Regions from separate parts of the Paenibacillus sp. TAB_01 genome, predicted to be linked through region 1. Evidence: riboswitches for the same ligand, from Rfam matches in the RefSeq annotation. Region 1 holds a riboswitch; the other holds the start of a gene.
The links. Region 1 has a riboswitch for FMN ahead of ribD (bifunctional diaminohydroxyphosphoribosylaminopyrimidine deaminase/5-amino-6-(5-phosphoribosylamino)uracil reductase RibD). Riboswitches for the same ligand answer to the same signal wherever they lie in the genome.

Region 1 (9,017 bases):
CTGTTTCTGCTGCCATTATGGTTTCTGCTGGTGACCTCGCCGGAGCTGAAGCCGCCGGGTCTTGAATTTATCGGTCCGCAAAAGGCCGCGAAGCTGCCGCTGCTGCTGCAATTTTTGATCGCAGAGCTTGGGATCGATCTGATGCGGATGGCAGCCGTGCACACGCCGACCCCGCTGGCAACCGCGATGGGCTTGGTGGCGGCGATTTTGGTCGGCGATGTGGCGGTGAAGACGGGCTTGTTCGTCAATGAGGTTATCCTGTATCTCGCGGTGGCTGCGGTCGGAACGTTTGCCACCCCGAGCTATGAGCTGAGTCTCGCGAACCGGCTGACCCGGCTTGCACTGCTTTTGCTCGCGGCGGTATTCAAGGTTCCCGGACTGGTGATCGGAACGACGGTCTGGTTCATCTATCTGGCCACCCGCCGCTCTTACAACGCGCCGTATATGTGGCCGTTCGTCCCGTTCAATTTTAAAGCGTTGAACGATATTATGGTCCGTAAGCCGTTCTTGACCGTCAAGAGACGAATGAGCCTGACCAAGCCGTCGGACAGCACCAGACAGCCAACGGATTAACCAATCCCCTTGTTGTCAGCATATCCTTATCTATGGTACCTTAGATGTAATGCTTAGGGGGAAGAGGGATACGGACGATGTACTTACATGGAACAAGTCAAATTAACGATAAAGGACACCTCCAAATCGGCGGCTGCGATACGCTGCAGTTAGCGGAGCAATTCGGAACGCCGCTTTATATTATGGATGAAGCTTTAATCCGGCAGCGCTGCCGTGAGTATATGGAGGCATTCAAAGCCTCCGGTTTGAAATTTCAAGTGGCCTATGCCAGCAAGGCTTTTTGCGTAATGGCGATGTGCCGCATCGTGGAAGAAGAGGGCCTGTCGCTGGACGTCGTTTCCGACGGCGAGCTGTATACCGCTCTGCAGGCCGGCTTCCCGCCGGAGCGTATCCACTTCCACGGCAACAACAAAACGCCGCAGGAGCTGGCTATGGCTATCGACGCTCAAATCGGCTGCTTCGTTGTCGATAATCTGGTGGAGCTGCACATGCTGAACGCCATTGCCGGCGACAAGCGCCAGCGGGTGAAGATCTTGTTCCGCATTACGCCGGGCGTTGAGGCGCATACGCACGAATATATTTCGACGGGCCAGACGGATTCCAAATTCGGTTTGGATATCGATAACGGCTCGGCCTACCGCGCGGTGCAGGAAGCGGTCGAGCTGCCTCATATCGAGCTGTTGGGCGTACATTCCCATATCGGCTCGCAGATTTTCGAGGTAGAAGGCTTCCAGATGGCGGTCGACAAGGTTATCGGGTTCGCGGCCAAAGTACGCGACGAGATGAACGTGATCTTCTCCGTGATCAACCTCGGCGGCGGCTTCGGCATCCGCTATGTGGAGGGCGACACGCCGCTGCCGGTATCGCAGTACGTGAAGTCTATTACCGATTCGATCAAATCGAATTTCGCCCGCTTCGACTACCCTACCCCGGAAATCTGGGTAGAGCCGGGCCGCAGCATCGTAGGCGACTCGGGGACGACACTGTATACCGTCGGCACGTATAAGGACATTCCCGGCATCCGCAAATATGTGGCGGTAGACGGAGGGATGACCGATAATCCGCGTCCGGCACTGTATGAATCCCGCTATGAAGCGATGCTCGCGAACCGTGCGGCGGAAGCCGACGAAGAGCTGGTATCGATTGCCGGCAAATGCTGCGAAAGCGGCGATATGCTGATCTGGGATATTCGTCTGCCGAAGGTAGAAACCGGCGATTTGTTGGCCGTTTCCTGCACAGGCGCTTATAACTACGCTATGGCAAGCAATTATAACCGGATCCGCCGTCCGGCCGTCGTCTTTGTGAAAGACGGGGAAGCGGATGTCGTTGTCGAGCGGGAAACCTACCAGAATATCGTCGGCAACGACGTAATCCCTGCACGCATGAGACCCGTTACCAAGACGGTGTAACAGGATGAGATAAAAAGAAAGACCGGCTGCCCGGATGTACGGGGCGGCCGGTCTTTTCCTGTTTTTAGAGCGCAGCGAGCGTTTGTTTGGGCCCGCCTCATTTCGGATTTGTGAACATGTCCGCATTATAGTACAATAGGACTCATTGAATAATAAAGGAGTGTACCTACATATGGCAAAACAAGCGCAAATTAAAATGGCGAACGGTGACGAGATCGTCATCGATCTGTTTGAGAAAGACGCACCGAACACGGTGGCTAACTTTGAAAAGCTGGCTAACGAAGGATTTTACAACGGTCTTGTATTCCACCGTGTCATTCCCGGCTTCGTAGCTCAAGGCGGCTGCCCGCAAGGCACAGGCACAGGCGGTCCAGGCTACAAAATCAATTGCGAAATCAACCCGAACAAGCACGAGCGCGGCTCCTTGGCTATGGCGCATGCAGGCCGTAACACAGGCGGCAGCCAGTTCTACATCGTGTACCAGCCGCAGCCTCATTTGGACGGACAGCATACGGTGTTCGGTAAAGTCGCTTCCGGTATGGAGCATGTCGACAAGTTCCAAGGCCGTGACAAAATGGAAACGGTGAAAGTCGTCGAGGTGTAATTTCACTAGACAACTACCAAATTACACTATATACTAATTTAAAGTAAGTTTCCTTCGGGGCGGGGTGAAATTCCCTACCGGCGGTGATACGTCCGCTGCTTAGGCGGCAGGACGTTCAGTCCGTGACCCGTGCTGCAAGCTTTGCTGCAGACGGTGGACTCGGTGCAATTCCGAGACCGACAGTATAGTCTGGATGGGAGAAGGAAAACGTAGACTTGCATGCTTATTTGCTTTAGCCTTTATTGAAAGCCGCTTGGATATTCCTGTCGATCGTGCAGGCTTGGCCTGCCGTGGGGAATGAACATCGCTTTATAAAGAATGCCGCTTTCTGCGGACAAGCATCGATTTCCTCTCTTCTTGGATACGATGCGTCCTGTCAGCGGAGCTTCTTGTCGCGATTTTCAGCCGTTCATTGTGCTGTATGACGGTTTATTCCAAGCTGTCTGCTGATGATAAAAGCTTTGTAAAGCTGTTCTGCGTTTGACGTGTACCTATCGATCCAAGCCCCTTTTTCTTAGGAAAAAGCGGGCTTTTTTTGTCGTGAAGGAACGGATGAGGAGGATGGTTGGTGGAGCTGCTTAACGACGAATTTTACATGAAGCTGGCCATTCAGCTCGCCGAAGGGGCCTCTGGCCAGACAGGAATCAATCCCGTCGTCGGATGCGTGCTCGTCAAGGACGGGCGCATTGTCGGCATGGGGGCGCATTTGAAGCGCGGAACCGCGCACGCGGAAGTTCATGCGCTGCAAATGGCGGGAGCGGAGGCTGAAGACAGCACCGCTTACGTAACGCTGGAGCCGTGCAGCCATTACGGCAAAACGCCTCCCTGCAGCGACCGCTTGATCAAAGAGAAGGTGAAGCGGGTCGTTGTGGCGGCAACCGACCCCAATCCGCTGGTGGCGGGTACGGGGCTCGACAGACTGCGGCAGCACGGGCTGGAAGTGACGACAGGCGTGCTGAGGGAAGAGGCGGAGCGGCTGAATGAAGCGTTCAACCGCTTCATCATGACGCGGCGTCCGTTCGTTACGCTGAAGACGGCAAGCACGCTGGACGGCAAGATAGCGACGCGCACCGGGGACAGCAAATGGATTACCGGCCCTGACTCGCGGGCCTATGTGCACACGCTGCGCCACCGGAATCAAGCGATCATGGTCGGCGTCGGCACGGTGTTGAGTGACGATCCGCTGCTCACGACGCGCCTTGACGTGCCTGCGCTGCATCCGATCCGGCTCATCGTCGACTCGGCCTTAAGGCTTCCGCTTCAGGCGCAGGTCGTCACGGACAAGTCGGCCGAGACGATTGTCCTGACAACGGAAGGCGCCGACCCGCAGAAGCGCCTGCAGCTTGAGGCCGCGGGCGTCACGGTGTTGTCCTGCGGTGCAGGGCCGAAGGTGGATTTGAACAGGGCCCTCGAGCTCTTGGGCGAACGGGATATCGCCTCGATTCTGCTGGAGGGCGGAGGCAAGCTGAACGGCGCGATGCTCGAGCAGGGCTTCATCGACAAGCTGGTGCTGTTCTACGCTCCGAAGATTATCGGCGGAGATCAGGCACCCGGCAATTTCAGCTTCGGCGGGTTTGAACGGATGAAGGACGCGATCGAACTGGAGCGGATTTCGCTGCAGTGCTTCGGAGACGATGTATGCCTGACGGGTTATCCGCGCAATAGGGATGAGGTGAAATCAGTTGTTCACGGGAATCATTGAAGAAATCGGCACCATGCGCCGGATTACAAAGCAGGGACAGGCGATGATCCTGACGATCGGAGCCAAACGCATTTTGGAGGACGTTCATCTAGGGGACAGCATTGCCGTCAACGGAGTTTGCCTTACGGTCGTTCAGTTTGACGAGTCCTCCATTACGGTGGATGTCATGCCGGAAACGTTCCGCAGAACCTCGCTGCAGAGACTCCACGTCGGGGATGCAGTCAATTTGGAGAGAGCGATGGCGGCCGGCGGACGCTTCGGCGGTCATATTGTGCAGGGGCATGTGGATTCCACCGGAATCATCACCTCGCGGAAGCCGGAGGAAAACGCAGTCGTTTTCCAGATCGAGCCGCAGGAGCGGGATATTTTAAAATATTTGATTCCGCACGGTTCGATTACGGTCGACGGCATCAGTCTTACCTTGGTGCATGTAGACGACCGGGGATTTACGGTATCCATAATTCCTCATACGCTGGCCCAAACGGTGCTGCAGCGCAAGCATGCGGGCGATGAGGTGAATTTGGAAGCCGATGTGCTGGGCAAATATATAGAGAAGCTGCTGTTGAGCCGGAATCCGGACCCTGCTGCCCCGGGCAAGTCGAGCCGGTTGACAGAGGCCTTTTTATCCGAGAACGGATTTCTGTAAAACGGCAGAATAAGGAAGGCAGGGATAGAAGCTATGACGAAACCGACTTCATTTCATACCATTGAAGAAGCGATTTATGACCTTATGCTGGGCAAAGTGATTATTGTAGTGGATGACCAGGACCGCGAAAATGAAGGGGATTTTATTGCTTTGGCGGACAAAGCCACCCCGGACGTCATTAACTTTATGATCAAGGAAGGCCGTGGGCTTGTGTGCGTGCCGATTACGGAAGAGAGGGCCCGGGAGCTGGAGCTGCCGCCGATGGTCACCAAAAACACCGACTACCACGGGACGGCCTTTACCGTTTCGGTCGATTACTCTGAGACGACGACGGGCATTTCCGCGACCGAGCGCTCCATGACGGTGAAAGCTCTGATCGATCCGACGACGAGACCCGAGCATTTCCGCCGGCCAGGCCATATGTTCCCGCTTATTGCCAAGAAGGGCGGCGTGCTGCGCCGTGCCGGTCATACGGAGGCTGCGGTCGATTTGGCGCGGATGTGCGGTTCCTATCCTGCCGCGGTCATTTGCGAAGTGATCAAGGAGGACGGGGAAATGGCCCGCGTCCCCCAGCTGCTTGAAATTGCAGCCAAGCACGACCTGAAGCTGATCACGATTCAGGACCTGATCGAGTATCGCAATCATAAAGAAAAGCTGATTCAACGCGAGGTCGATGTGAAGCTGCCGACCGACTACGGAGTGTTCACCGCCATCGCTTACACGAACGCGGTGGACAATAAGGAGCATGTCGCGCTGGTTAAAGGCCAAATCGACGGCTCTGTCCCGACATTGGTGCGCGTTCACTCCGAGTGCCTGACCGGAGATGTGTTCCACTCCCACCGGTGCGACTGCGGTCCGCAGCTGAACGCTGCGCTGAAGCAGATCGACGAAGCCGGCTCTGGCGTGCTGCTGTATATGCGGCAGGAAGGCCGAGGCATCGGCTTGATCAATAAGCTGAAGGCTTACGTTTTGCAGGAGCAGGGCCTGGATACCGTGGATGCGAACCTGAAGCTGGGCTTTGCGCCCGATCTGCGGGATTACGGGATCGGCGCTCAAATTTTGAAGGATCTGGGGATAACCCAAATCCGGCTGCTGACCAACAATCCGCGCAAAATCAAAGGGCTGGAAGGCTACGGTCTCGAAGTCGTCGAACGCGTTCCGATTCAGATGCAAGAGAACGAGTCCAACTCGAACTACCTGCATACGAAGCAGGAAAAGCTCGGGCATCTGCTGGAATTCGAGATTTAGGCGGGGCTGCTCCCCGTCCGGGCCTGGAGATGTAAGCCGGTCTGGCTTGGCCGCTGTGCAGGAATTTTGTGAAAAAATATATGCAATCAGGAAGGATGTTGACGAATTATGGCGAAAGTATACGAAGGACATTTAGTATCCGAGGGATTAAGATACGGCATTGTTGTCGGCCGTTTCAACGAATTTATTACGAGCAAGCTGCTCGGAGGCGCTCTGGATGCGCTGAAGCGTCACGGCGTTAAGGACGACGAGGTAGAGGTGGCATGGGTGCCGGGCGCATTCGAAATCTCGCTGATCGCACAGAAAATGGCCGAAAGCGGCAAATACGACGCTGTCATTACACTCGGCGCCGTAATCCGCGGCTCCACACCGCACTTCGATTATGTTTGCAGCGAAGTGGCTAAAGGGGTGGCGGCAATTAACTTGAAAACCGGCGTACCGACGATTTTCGGTGTATTGACTACCGATTCGATCGAGCAAGCGGTTGAGCGTGCGGGGACGAAAGCAGGAAATAAAGGCTGGGAGGCCGCTGCTACCGCGATTGAAATGGCGAACCTGACTAGACAATTGTCTTAATTCAATGATATCTTAGCATAAGCTAGGTTTTGTTCCGGCAGAACCTAGCTTATGATTTAATGATGTTATAAAGCCGGCTTTGCTCATTACATGTAAAGTCTTTAGGGGGAAGTACTGGTTGGATAAAGTAACTTACAAGCTGGATACGTTCGAAGGCCCCCTTGATTTGCTGCTCCATCTGATTGATAAAGCGGAAGTGGATATTTACAATATTCCAATCAAAGAAATCACGGATCAATATATGGAATACCTCGATGCGATGCAGGAGCTGGAGCTGGAGGTGACGAGCGAGTTTCTCGTCATGGCTGCGACGCTGCTCTCCATCAAAAGCAAGATGCTGCTGCCGAAGCCTCCCGTTATCGAGATTGAGTATGACGATTATATGATGGACGAGGATTATGATCCTCGTGCGGAGCTGGTAGCGAAGCTGATTGAATACCGTAAGTATAAAGCGATAGCGGATCATTTGCGGGACAAAGAGCTCGAACGAAGCCTGATTTATACCCGTGAGCCGGAGGATTTAACTCCTTATATTCCGGCAACGATCGAGAATCCGGTCAAAGGGCTTCATATCGCGGACCTGGTTTACGCCTTTCAGCGGGCGCTGCGCCGGATGACCAACCGCAACATGGTAGCCAAAATCCGCAAGGATGAGATTTCCGTGAAGGACCGGATGTCGGAAGTGGTTCAACTGCTGGAGCATGCGGGGGGCAAGCTGCTTTTTTCCAAGCTCATTGACCATGACGCATCGCGTGAAGGCATCGTAACAACGTTTTTGGCCATGCTGGAGCTGATGAAGGTGAAGGTCATCGTATGCTACCAGCATCGTTTATTTGAGGATATTGTGATACAGGCAAGAGAGGACGGAACGGCAGATGGATTTTCAACAGATGAAATCAGTTATTGAAGGCTTGCTTTTTGTGGCAGGGGACGAGGGTCTGGATGCCAAGCAGCTGGCTGAAATACTGGAGCAGGACGCTAATTTCATCCGTGATCTGGTGAAGGATCTGCAGAGCGATTTCCGTTCGGGTCATCGCGGCTTGCAAATCGTTGAGCTTGCCGGAACGTACCAGCTCACTACTTTGCCTGCCCACGCGCCTTATTTTGAACGGCTGGCCCATTCTCCGTCACGTTCTTCGCTTTCCCAGGCGGCGCTGGAGACGCTGGCCATTGTAGCCTACAAGCAGCCGATCACGCGGGTGGAAATTGAAGAAATCCGCGGCGTGAAAGCAGAACGCGCTTTGCAGACGCTGGTCGCCAAAGACTTGATCCAGGAAGTGAACCGGGCCGATGCGCCGGGACGTCCTATTCTGTACGGCACGACCAAAGCGTTTCTGGATTACTTTGCTCTCAGTCATATCAGCGAGCTGCCCGAAACCTCCTTGTTTCAGGTGGACGAAGGGCTTGAGGAAGAAACCCGGCTGCTGTTCAATAAGCTGGAAGCGGAGCAGATCACGTTCGAGGACGTATCGGATACGGAATGACGCGCATGTTTTACCAGCCTAGGGCTATACTAACTCCTAAATGAAGCGAAGCCGCCAAGCTTCCTTTCATCAACGGGGTTATTTTTGCATGCCAAGAAAACGCGTTATTTCATGAAAGCGGGAGGGAAATTATGAAATGGGCCTGGGTGGCCGGGATCGTGGCCGTCTGCTTCGTGATTGTGCTTTCCAGCAGCATCAAATGCAGATTGACCTTAATGCGAAGGCACGCTGATGATGAAATCGTCGTGGATGTCCATGCGATGAGCGGACTCGTCAAGCAGCGTTTGTCTATTCCGGTGTTAAAGTTATCCGAATTGCAAAATGCCTTTGAAGTTAAAGCTGAGGTTGTCAATAAATCCAACAACAATCTGGAGCAGGGCTCCCATGGGAAGATCACGATGGAGCGGATCAAGCAGGCCTATGACAATGTTCAGGTATTGCTTGAGCACTGCTTTCAATTTCATAAGTGGATGCTTGAAACATTGAAGCATGTCCGCTGTACGAAGCTGTATTGGAAAACGAACGTAGGCTTGGGCGATGCCGCCGAAACGGCTATGGCAACCGGTCTGGTCTGGAGCTTGAAGTCTTCGCTGCTCGGCTTCCTGTTTCAATTCATTCAATTGGAAACCCGGCCTCGGCTGCTGGTGGTGCCGCAATATAACGAATACGCGTTCGCAACCGAAATCATTTGCATCGCAAAAATCCGGTTATTTTATATTTTGCTTGCAGGAATCCGGCTCCTATTCCGCATACTCCGAGTGAAGGACGGATTAAA
Region 2 (9,017 bases), 880 kb from region 1:
ATGAGCCTGATCGATCAGATCAAAGGAGCGCTGCGGGAGGAGGGGGTGTTCGTGACGTTCCAGTATTCTCTTCAAATGAAAAAATTGCTGATAGAGCAGTTTGACGAAGTGAGTATCGCATACGTTCCGTTCAATGTGCCTCCCGCTTTCGTTTATATATGCAGGATGCGCACCGAACAGCAGATACAGCGTTAGCTTAGCCTATGTAATGCCCGACGGAGGACGGGTGTGCGCTCCGTAGGCTCAAATCAGGTCCTGCGTTGGTACCGGAGACCGGTAACCGAAGAGGATACCAACCGGCCGCTCCTTAGGAGGGGCCGGTTTTTCTCCAAAGCTTAGATCCAAGCGCGGCTGACGATAACCAACAGGATGAAGAGAACCAAAATCACACCTGTCGATGTAAAGCCGCCAAATCCATAACCACAGCCGCAGCCTGCTCCGCCTACGATTCCGCTCATGTTTGTAAATCTCCTCTCGAGTTTTGGTTTAGGACGCTTTGACTTAAGTCCTAAGATAAAATATGCCGATTTCAGCAAAGTGCTTGGACAGATGTCCTTCCATGGCAAATTCCCCGGGAGTACGGCTGTACCGTCACAACCGGCTTCGCCCGCTCGTTGACGGATGGGCCGGGTGGCATGGTATGATGGGTGGAGAAGTTGTTCCATTACGGCAGAAGAAAGGAAAGGCATGTCATGTTTACTTCGGACATCGTGCGGGTTACCCTGAATCGAATCGAAAACTATCAACGGCTTATAAAACTGATCAGATTGAAAACGATCGAAGAGGATCGATGTACGCTGCCTCCCAAGGTGATGGCTAATTTCCTGGACGTGGCCTCCGATGATATGGCCCGCTGGCTGGATAAATTAATGCAGCTTGGCATAATTGAAAAGCTCGGTCCGGGCAATGTTTACCGTGTCGTCAATCCGACCGAGGAGAAGAACAAGCTCGATAAAATTGCCGAGCTGCTCGTGTTAATCGAAGAGCAGCCTCAGCTCAGCTTCGAGCAGCAGGCGGAATCGCTTGGGATTACGATTTCGGAGCTGGAAGGCCTGTTCGGTTTTTTTATCCAAGTCGCAAGCTAGCAGGCAGACTTCATTCTATATTCGCATGCAAACAAGGAGCAGACGCCGTGCCGGCGCTGCTCCTTTTGTATGCTGCATCTATGCGGAATGCCATGGGGGATAGAACTGTGAGCTGTTTTCGATCACCGGCTTCACCGCTGCCTCTATCCCTGCTGGATCAGGTCGGTTACGGTGGTAAGCTCATATCCGTGTTCTTTGAGATAACGGATCACCTGCGGGAGCGCCGTTACCGTGTTGGATAGATTGCCTTTCTTCCCTCCCGCGGAATGCTGCAGTATGATAGAGCCCGGCTTGACTTCCTTCTTCACATTGTCCAGAATCCGTTCGACGGAGATGCCCTCCCAGTCCCTCGTGTCGACGGAACCAGCAAACAATGCGATGCGATTGCTCCGCGTAGTCGGCGACTTCCTTGGACAGGGCGCCGTACGGCGGCCGTACAAGTGTCGGAAGCTGCCCTGTGAACCGCTGGATGGTCTGATCGGTTTTCTCGATTTGCTCAGCCATCTGCGCTTCGCTGAGCGTTGTCAGATTGGTATGATCCCAGGAATGATTGCCTATTTCATGACCTCCGGCAACGATATGCTTCATTACTTCCGGATGGGCTGCCGCGTGTTCCCCGGTAACGAAAAAGGTAGCGACCACATTCGACTTTTTCAAGATGTCGAGGATCTGCTCCGTGTACTTCGTATCCGGACCGTCATCGAAGGTGAGCGCCACTTTCTTCTGGGAACGCGGACCGGAGTAAGTTACGTGCTGCTTGAGATTGTATTCGGCGCTTGCATGCACCGCTTGCGCGGCTTGCGTTGTTGGCACGGCTTGTGTGTCGGCATGCGCCGGTTCTTTTTCTCCTGAGCCTTGTGCCGGTCCGACCGGCTGCAGGAACAGGAGTGTTGCTATCCGCGGGAGCTGCGGCTGCTGCGGCGGAAGCCAGGGGCATCGGCTTTTGTCCGCAGCCGGCCAGCGCAGCTGCGAGCAGCAGGATAGCCATCGGTTTGTAATGCACGTTATCATCTTCTTTCTAAGCCTCTTTAAACATAGTATAGCGAATATTATATCGAATTTGGTGAAATAATGTCGTGAAATTTTTGAGTCAAGCCGCTAATTTTTAGTTAGTATCTTGTCATTTGTTGAAGCGTGTGATAAAATGCAAAATAATTGAATACGGATCTTCGGGGCAGGGTGAAATTCCCGACCGGCGGTGAAGGGTCGTTCGTGACCTTAAGCCCGCGACTCGCTATCTGCTTTATGCAGGTATGCGACTGATTTGGTGAGATTCCAAGGCCGACGGTACAGTCCGGATGGGAGAAGGTCATAACAAGCGTGATAGTCTGGCGTACGTTTATTTGAATTTGCAAACAAACGTTCCGGATTCCAAGCCTGTTTAAGCATGCCCCGTTATCTTAACTTCAGATAACGGGGCTGTCTTCTTTCGAAGCTTCCTATTCAACAAGATGAACCGTTCCGCGGCCTTTTCTCAGGCAGCGGATGCGAATCCTTGGGAGGTTATGGATGATGGGCAACAATGTACTGCAGCCGGATAAGGTAATGAAAAGCGGCAATCCGGTCTCGAACCGAAACGGAGTTTGGCTGGTTGCGCTGGGCGCGGCGCTATGGGGCGTAGACCCCCTGTTTCGGATATTGCTGTTGAAGTTTTTTAGTTCATCTCAAATCGTTTTGCTGGAGCATGTGCTGCTGCTCTTATATTCCATTCCGGTTCTGTGGCTGCAGCGCAAGCAGATACGGGGGTTGGGCCTTCGTCATATCGGGGCGCTGCTGTTCATTTCATGGGGCGGCTCGGCGATTGCGACCATTATGTTCACTTCCGCTTTTGCCCACGGCAATCTTAACGGGGTGCTGCTGCTGCAAAAGCTTCAGCCGCTGTTTGCGATTCTTATGGCCCGCTGGATATTGAAGGAGCGGCTGCCCGCGCGGTTTTCCTTCTTCGTTATTATGGCTCTCGCAGGCACATATCTTCTGACCTTCGGCGTATCCATGCCGTTCCAGCAAATATCCGACGTTGCCGCTCTGGGCGGGCTGCTGTCGATTGGAGCCGCGGCCTTGTGGGGCGGTTCCACGGTGATGGGGCGGCTGCTGCTGGATAAGATGCCGTTCGAATCCGTCACGGCGCTGCGCTTTACGCTGGCGCTGCCGCTCTTGGTGTTTACCGCTTGGATGGGCGGAGATGCTTGGCAGCTTCCGGTTCAAACGTCCGATTGGCTTGCGGTTTCCGGCAACCTGGTGCTGCAGGCGTTTTTACCCGGCTTGATCAGCCTGCTCCTTTATTACCGCGGCTTGTCGGGCACGAAGGCTTCCTACGCTACACTGGCGGAGCTGTTCTTCCCGGCGATCGGGGTGCTGGTCAACTGGCTCGTCTTCCAGCAAGGGGTGACGGCTGCGCAAATTGCCGGCTTCCTGCTTATCTGGCTCATGCTGTTCAGCCTCTCGCGTCAGCAGGATGCGGACCGGCCTTTAAGTGCGAAGGCGCCGCGTTCGGCAGAGGCTTAAAAAGAAACAAGGGCGGCCCTTTGGCCGCCCTTGTTTCTTTGTTTTGATGTTACACTTTCGGCTCGAACGTTTTACAGTCCGTTTCAGCGGAATTCGCTGCTTGTTGACTGCGGTTGTTCACCACATAGATGGAGGAAGCCGTACATTTGTTACCAGCTCCCCAGTAATTACAGGAATTCACTTCGCACATTACATCTTTTGCCATGGATATCACCTCCTTACTAATCAGGATGACCGGATTGTACGGGTTTATACTAGAATGCCGTATGAAAGCTTGTTTTTTCGAATACATATAGTGAGGAACTTTACTGCTTTAGCGGGAGGTCTTGGCTTATGACGAAGAAAGCGAAAGCGGCCGGAAAAACGGGCTTTATCTTGTACGGGGTTCTGATGCTTTGTATCCCGGCGGTGCTTTATCTGGAAATGCACGGCTATATTGCAGCCAGCATCGCCCTTGTCGTGCTTATGTTTGCTATTTCCATGGGGATGCTATGGGTATCCGAGGCGGAAGACGGGACGGAGCGCCGTGCATCGGCACCTGAAGGCCGGGTGCGTCAGCGGGGGTAATAACGTTTAAGCAAACAGACACAGGTTAGAAGGGCGAAGGACGTCCCTTTGCTCTTTTGGCCGGTGTACAAAGGAATTTGGGACAGGCATGTAGAAATGAGTTAAAGAGAATGAAACTACCAAGCAAGGAGCCGAGAGAATGAACTTGGGCAGTAAGCTGAAGCAGCTTAGGCAGCGGCAGGACATCACGTTACGGAAGCTTGGCGAGAAGGCGGGAGTCAGCTATTCGATTATGAACGCCATTGAAAATGGCAGGTTCCAGCCGTCTGCCGACGTGATCCGTTCCCTGGCCAATGTCCTGCAGTATGACGAGGTCGAAGAACTGCTGAGGCTGGCCGAAGCGCCGGCGGAGGGAATGACGGGTACCAACCAAAAATTGAAAGAGAAGGGGCAGGAGGCAGGAATGAATCCGAATATTGCACACACTGTATTTTTTAAATTGCGTTTTCCAGCTCAATCCGAGGAAGCGCAAGCTTTTCTGACCAGCAGCGCAGCAACCTTGACAGAGGTGCCGAACGTGCTCCGTTTTCAAGTGCTGAAGCAGCAAAGCGGCAAAAATCCGTACGAATACGGCTTTTACATGGAATTTGCGAGTCAAGCGGATTACGAGGCGTATAACAGCCACCCGGTTCATGTTCAATATGTGGAGGAAGTGTGGAAGCGGGACGTGACGGACTTTTTGGAGATTGATTATACGATAATAGCCGCACCTGGCGAGTGACCGGTAATTACAGCTTCATACATTTAGCGTAAAGGAGGCGGCAGGATGCTTTGGGTAATTACGGTCGTTGTTGTGCTTGCGCTCAGTATCATGCTGTACCGAGCCGCTAAGCGGAAGCCGAAGTACGACAGCAAGGTGGTCAAGCTGTCCGATGTGCGGGCGAGGGCGGGGAAAGCCGCTTCGCAGCCCTGCTCCTTCTGCAAAAAAAAGGCGGCCAAGCTCACCTTCTACGCTTCCGAGCAAGGGCAGGTTGTCGGCGTATGCGGCGATTGCAGATCGCAGGCGGAGAAAAGATCGATGCTGCCGCTGTAACCGCGGTGGCATACAAATTGCACATTTTGCCAATACTACTGCTCAAACAGAGCAGAGGAGTTAAGCAGCATGTGCAACCGACTGACCTTACATACCGACGTATCCGAATTAAGCGATGCCTTCGGCATTTCCCGCGTCTTATTTTATTATGCCAATCAACGGAGTCTTGTCCCGAATGAATCGATTGCGGTCATTCGCATGCAGGGGGAGGAACGGACGCTGGATGCGTTTCGCTGGGGCTTGATGCCGTTCTGGGCGCAGGGAGCCAATCGGGCCGACATCGGCACCGCCTTCGAGCGAAGAGCGTTCGATCATCTGCTGAAGCGGCAGCGCTGCATTGTGCCTGCCAGCAGCTTCGATCAAGTGACGGTGCTCGGCAAGAAGCGGGAGGAGGTCCGGCGGTTCGTTGTGCCGGGACGCCCGGCTTTCGGGATGGCCGCCGTGTTCGACGAATGGAACGGTTCCTTCGACGAGGAGCTGCGGACATGCACGATTCTGACCCGCAAGGTATGGAACGAGTCGCTGAACGCGGAGGAGCATGTGCCGGTAATTCTGGATGCGGAGCAAATCGACCGCTGGCTGAGTCCGAAGCTGTTCGACAAAGCGCTGGTGAAAGAGCTGCTCGAATCGGCGTCCGTACCGCCGCTGCGGGAGCTGCCCGCCGCTTTATGGGAACCGCGTATGGGATGAGGAGGAGCTTGAGCCTGTTCCGGTTCGGCCTGGTATGATTTAGTATTATAGGGCGGCAGATGCCGTAAAAAACAAGCCCGGGTCTTTGGCTCCCGGGCTTGTTTGTGCTGCGTCGCAGACGCAGACACTGGCGGTTTGTGGCAGTCTTAGCCAGCTCGCTGTCGATCCGGTTCTCAAACCGCCTTCAGCGGTTCCACGGAATATCGTTGTCATGGATGAAGGACAGGCGGTAAATTTGCTTGGGACGGCCCTTGGCCTTCCCTTTTTCCTCTCCGACGATCTCCACGAGGCCGGCATCGAGCCACTGCAGCAGAAAACGGTGCGTGCTTCGGACGGTCACTCCCAGTAGGAGGGACAGCTCCTGCGCCGTATACTCCAGCTTCCGCTTGCGGGCCACCTGGGCGACGATCTTCCCCAAGTAAGGGAGCGTCATTCCGCTCGCCTCCATTTTTTGGATAAGCTCGGGAGGAACAAGCGAAGCGTCGTATTCGAGCGGCTGCGACATCTCCAGCGAACCGATGAGGCCGCGGTCCGTCGCGTACGATAAAGCAGTGATTGCCTCCGGCTTCCTTCGCCTGGCGGAGGGCCAGCCGCGCATGGGTGCCGGCTTCGCCGGCGGAACGGCCAAAGCCGATGCCGATGCTGAAGGTAATGCCGAGCATTTTCTCCGCTTCTCCCGCGAGCGAGATGTACTTGTAACCTCCGGTCACCCGCTCGAAGCTCCCCCTCGTCGTGATGAAGAGATATTCATCTCCTCCCAGATGGGTGAGGTGGGCATCGAGCGATTCCACGTAAGCCAGCAGCATTTTATGGACTTCCAGCTTCAGCTTCTGAAGGTCATGCTCGGTAAAACGCCGGTTGATCATATCGCCGGCGCCGTCCAGATGAACCATTCCGACCACGATTTGCGATTCGTTGCCGCGCCGGGTTTCCGTGGACAGCAGCGCGCGCTCCAGCGAAACGATCATGTCCTGCTCCGTCGGAACGACCCACTGATTAGGGATACCAAGGCGTGTAAGCTCCTCGGATACGGATTTGACTGCCGTCAACACGGCCTGACAGGCGCCGCTTTGATACTGGCGCACGTGGAACCGGACCAGCTCTTCTTTGGAATAAGGGTGAAGCCCTTTATAGTACACGACCTCCACGTTCATTTCGCTCAGCTCTTTGAAGATGCGGTCGACTTGTTTCTTGGTCATCGTATCTACGGACAGCGTCTTGAGGCCGTGGCGTTTTTCGAGCAGGAACAGCGCCCGGTACAAGCCGGTCCCCGTCAGAGGGACAAAATGAACCGGAATGGAGAACTGGAGCCTGTCTGCCGCAATCCTGTAGGGAATCGGTCCGGTAAACAGGAGCACCTCGACCTGATCCATCAGCTCGAGCGCAAGGGCCGGCGCCTCTTCCTCGCTCCGGTAAGTCCGCGCAGCCGGCTGAAAGGAAGGAAACCGCTGCAGCGTATGTAACAAATCCCGGACGGCTTCCTCCGGTCCGATCACGCCAATCGAAATTCCTTGACCATTTGATTGTTTCGAATCGTTCTCCATGGAACCAGCTTCCCCTATCAAAACGAAATTTCCGCGGCTCTAAGCGCGGCAACGGAAGCAAGCAGGGCGAACCCGAGAGGGATACAGTCTTCCTCGATCGTAAATCGGGGATGATGCAGACCGTAGGCTTGCTCACACCCGGCGGCCGAGCCTGACCCGAGCCAGAAGAAGCAGCCGGGCACGTGCTCCAAGTAGACCGAAAAGTCTTCTCCCGCAAGCGTAGGCTCCGCCGTCGTACGCTGCTCCCGGCCGAGCAGCATATCGGCCGTCTGCTCTACATAATAAACAGAACGGGGATCGTTGACAAGTACGGAAACCTGCTCGATATAGCTCAATTGAACATTGCAGCGGTACGCGGAACCGATTTGCCCGGCAAGCCTTTCAATTCGAGCCTTCATCGTCTGCTGCAGCGCCGGGGAGAACGTCCGCACGGTGCCGATCAGCCGGGCATACTGCGGAATGACATTGTTGGCTTCCCCGGCCTGGAAGCTCCCGATCGTGATGACGGCAGGCTCAAAGGGCGAGATTTCGCGGCTGACGGCGGTTTGCAGCCCCATCACTACAGCGGAGGCGGCGACAATCGGGTCCTGACACCGGTCGGGAATCGCCCCGTGGCCGCCTTTGCCCTCGAAGGTGATTTCAATGCGGTCTACGGAGCCCATGAAGGCGCCGCTGCCCGTAGCGATCCGGCCGACCGGCAGCGTAGGCAGATTATGCAGGCCGTAAATCTCGTTTACGCCCTCCAGCACGCCGTCGCGGATCATCGCTTTGGCGCCCGCGTTCGTTTCCTCCGCGCCTTGGAAAATAAACCGGACGCTCCCGGGGAACGACTCCCGGACTTCCGCCAGCAGCTGGGCTGCGCCAAGCAGGATGGCCGTATGCGCGTCATGCCCGCAGGCGTGCATAATTCCGTGGCGCCGGGAAGCGAACGGAAGTCCGGTTTCTTCCGCGACAGGAAGCGCGTCCATATCCGCCCGCAGCGCGATGACCGGGCCCGGACGGCTGCCCTTAAGCTCGGCCACGACTCCATGGCCGCCGACCTGCGTCTGAGGCTTCAGGCCGAGCCGCCGCAGCGCAGACGCCACTTTGTCTGCGGTCCGGCTTTCCTGATGGCTGAGCTCCGGATATTGTTGCAGGTCGCGGCGAAAGGCGATCCATTCTTCTTTCCGTGCGTGGCTGCGCTGCAGGAGCTGATGAAGCTGTTGTTTATTCATAAGGCAACTCCCTGTCCTTATCGTTATCCTTATCCTTGGCCGTTGATTTTCGGTAAAGCGCCTCCTTGATCGCGCGTCCGGTCGGCGTAGCCGCGAGACCGCCTTGAGCGGTTTCGCGGAACTTCTCCGGCATGGCGCTGCCGACGTCCCGCATCGTCTGCACGACTTCGTCCGACGGGATGGCGCTTCGCACCCCGGCAAGCGCCATGTCGGCCGCCGCCAGAGCATTGACCGCGCCGAAGCCGTTGCGGACAATGCAGGGGATTTCGACGAGGCCCCCGACCGGGTCGCAGATCAGGCCGAGCGTGTTTTTGAGCGCAAGGCCGACCGCATGAACGGCCTGGGACGGGGTGCCGCCCCGCAGCTCGACGAGCGCCCC

Region 2: it holds a riboswitch for FMN, as region 1 does, so the genes downstream of both, ACHHV8_RS24650 (DMT family transporter) here and ribD (bifunctional diaminohydroxyphosphoribosylaminopyrimidine deaminase/5-amino-6-(5-phosphoribosylamino)uracil reductase RibD) in region 1, are expected to answer to the same signal.

The regions. Positions count from the first base shown of each region.
Region 1 is NZ_JBIFNP010000001.1:4,176,855-4,185,871, reverse strand. It holds gene ACHHV8_RS20320 (spore germination protein) at 1-573, shown strand, start outside; gene lysA (diaminopimelate decarboxylase) at 651-1,982, shown strand; gene ACHHV8_RS20310 (peptidylprolyl isomerase) at 2,155-2,586, shown strand; FMN riboswitch at 2,633-2,795, shown strand; gene ribD (bifunctional diaminohydroxyphosphoribosylaminopyrimidine deaminase/5-amino-6-(5-phosphoribosylamino)uracil reductase RibD) at 3,155-4,288, shown strand; gene ribE (riboflavin synthase) at 4,269-4,934, shown strand; gene ACHHV8_RS20295 (bifunctional 3,4-dihydroxy-2-butanone-4-phosphate synthase/GTP cyclohydrolase II) at 4,968-6,182, shown strand; gene ribH (6,7-dimethyl-8-ribityllumazine synthase) at 6,291-6,758, shown strand; gene ACHHV8_RS20285 (segregation and condensation protein A) at 6,877-7,665, shown strand; gene scpB (SMC-Scp complex subunit ScpB) at 7,634-8,242, shown strand; gene ACHHV8_RS20275 (DUF2953 domain-containing protein) at 8,374-9,017, shown strand, end outside.
Region 2 is NZ_JBIFNP010000001.1:5,059,775-5,068,791, reverse strand. It holds gene ACHHV8_RS24670 (class I SAM-dependent methyltransferase) at 1-195, shown strand, start outside; gene ACHHV8_RS24665 (YjcZ family sporulation protein) at 336-458, opposite strand; gene ACHHV8_RS24660 (hypothetical protein) at 693-1,085, shown strand; gene ACHHV8_RS24655 (polysaccharide deacetylase family protein) at 1,266-2,096, opposite strand; FMN riboswitch at 2,247-2,399, shown strand; gene ACHHV8_RS24650 (DMT family transporter) at 2,598-3,590, shown strand; gene ACHHV8_RS24645 (DUF1540 domain-containing protein) at 3,640-3,795, opposite strand; gene ACHHV8_RS24640 (hypothetical protein) at 3,924-4,157, shown strand; gene ACHHV8_RS24635 (Dabb family protein) at 4,297-4,878, shown strand; gene ACHHV8_RS24630 (hypothetical protein) at 4,924-5,190, shown strand; gene ACHHV8_RS24625 (SOS response-associated peptidase) at 5,260-5,880, shown strand; gene ACHHV8_RS24620 (GGDEF domain-containing protein) at 6,090-7,424, opposite strand; gene ACHHV8_RS24615 (M20 metallopeptidase family protein) at 7,442-8,638, opposite strand; gene sdaAA (L-serine ammonia-lyase, iron-sulfur-dependent, subunit alpha) at 8,631-9,017, opposite strand, start outside.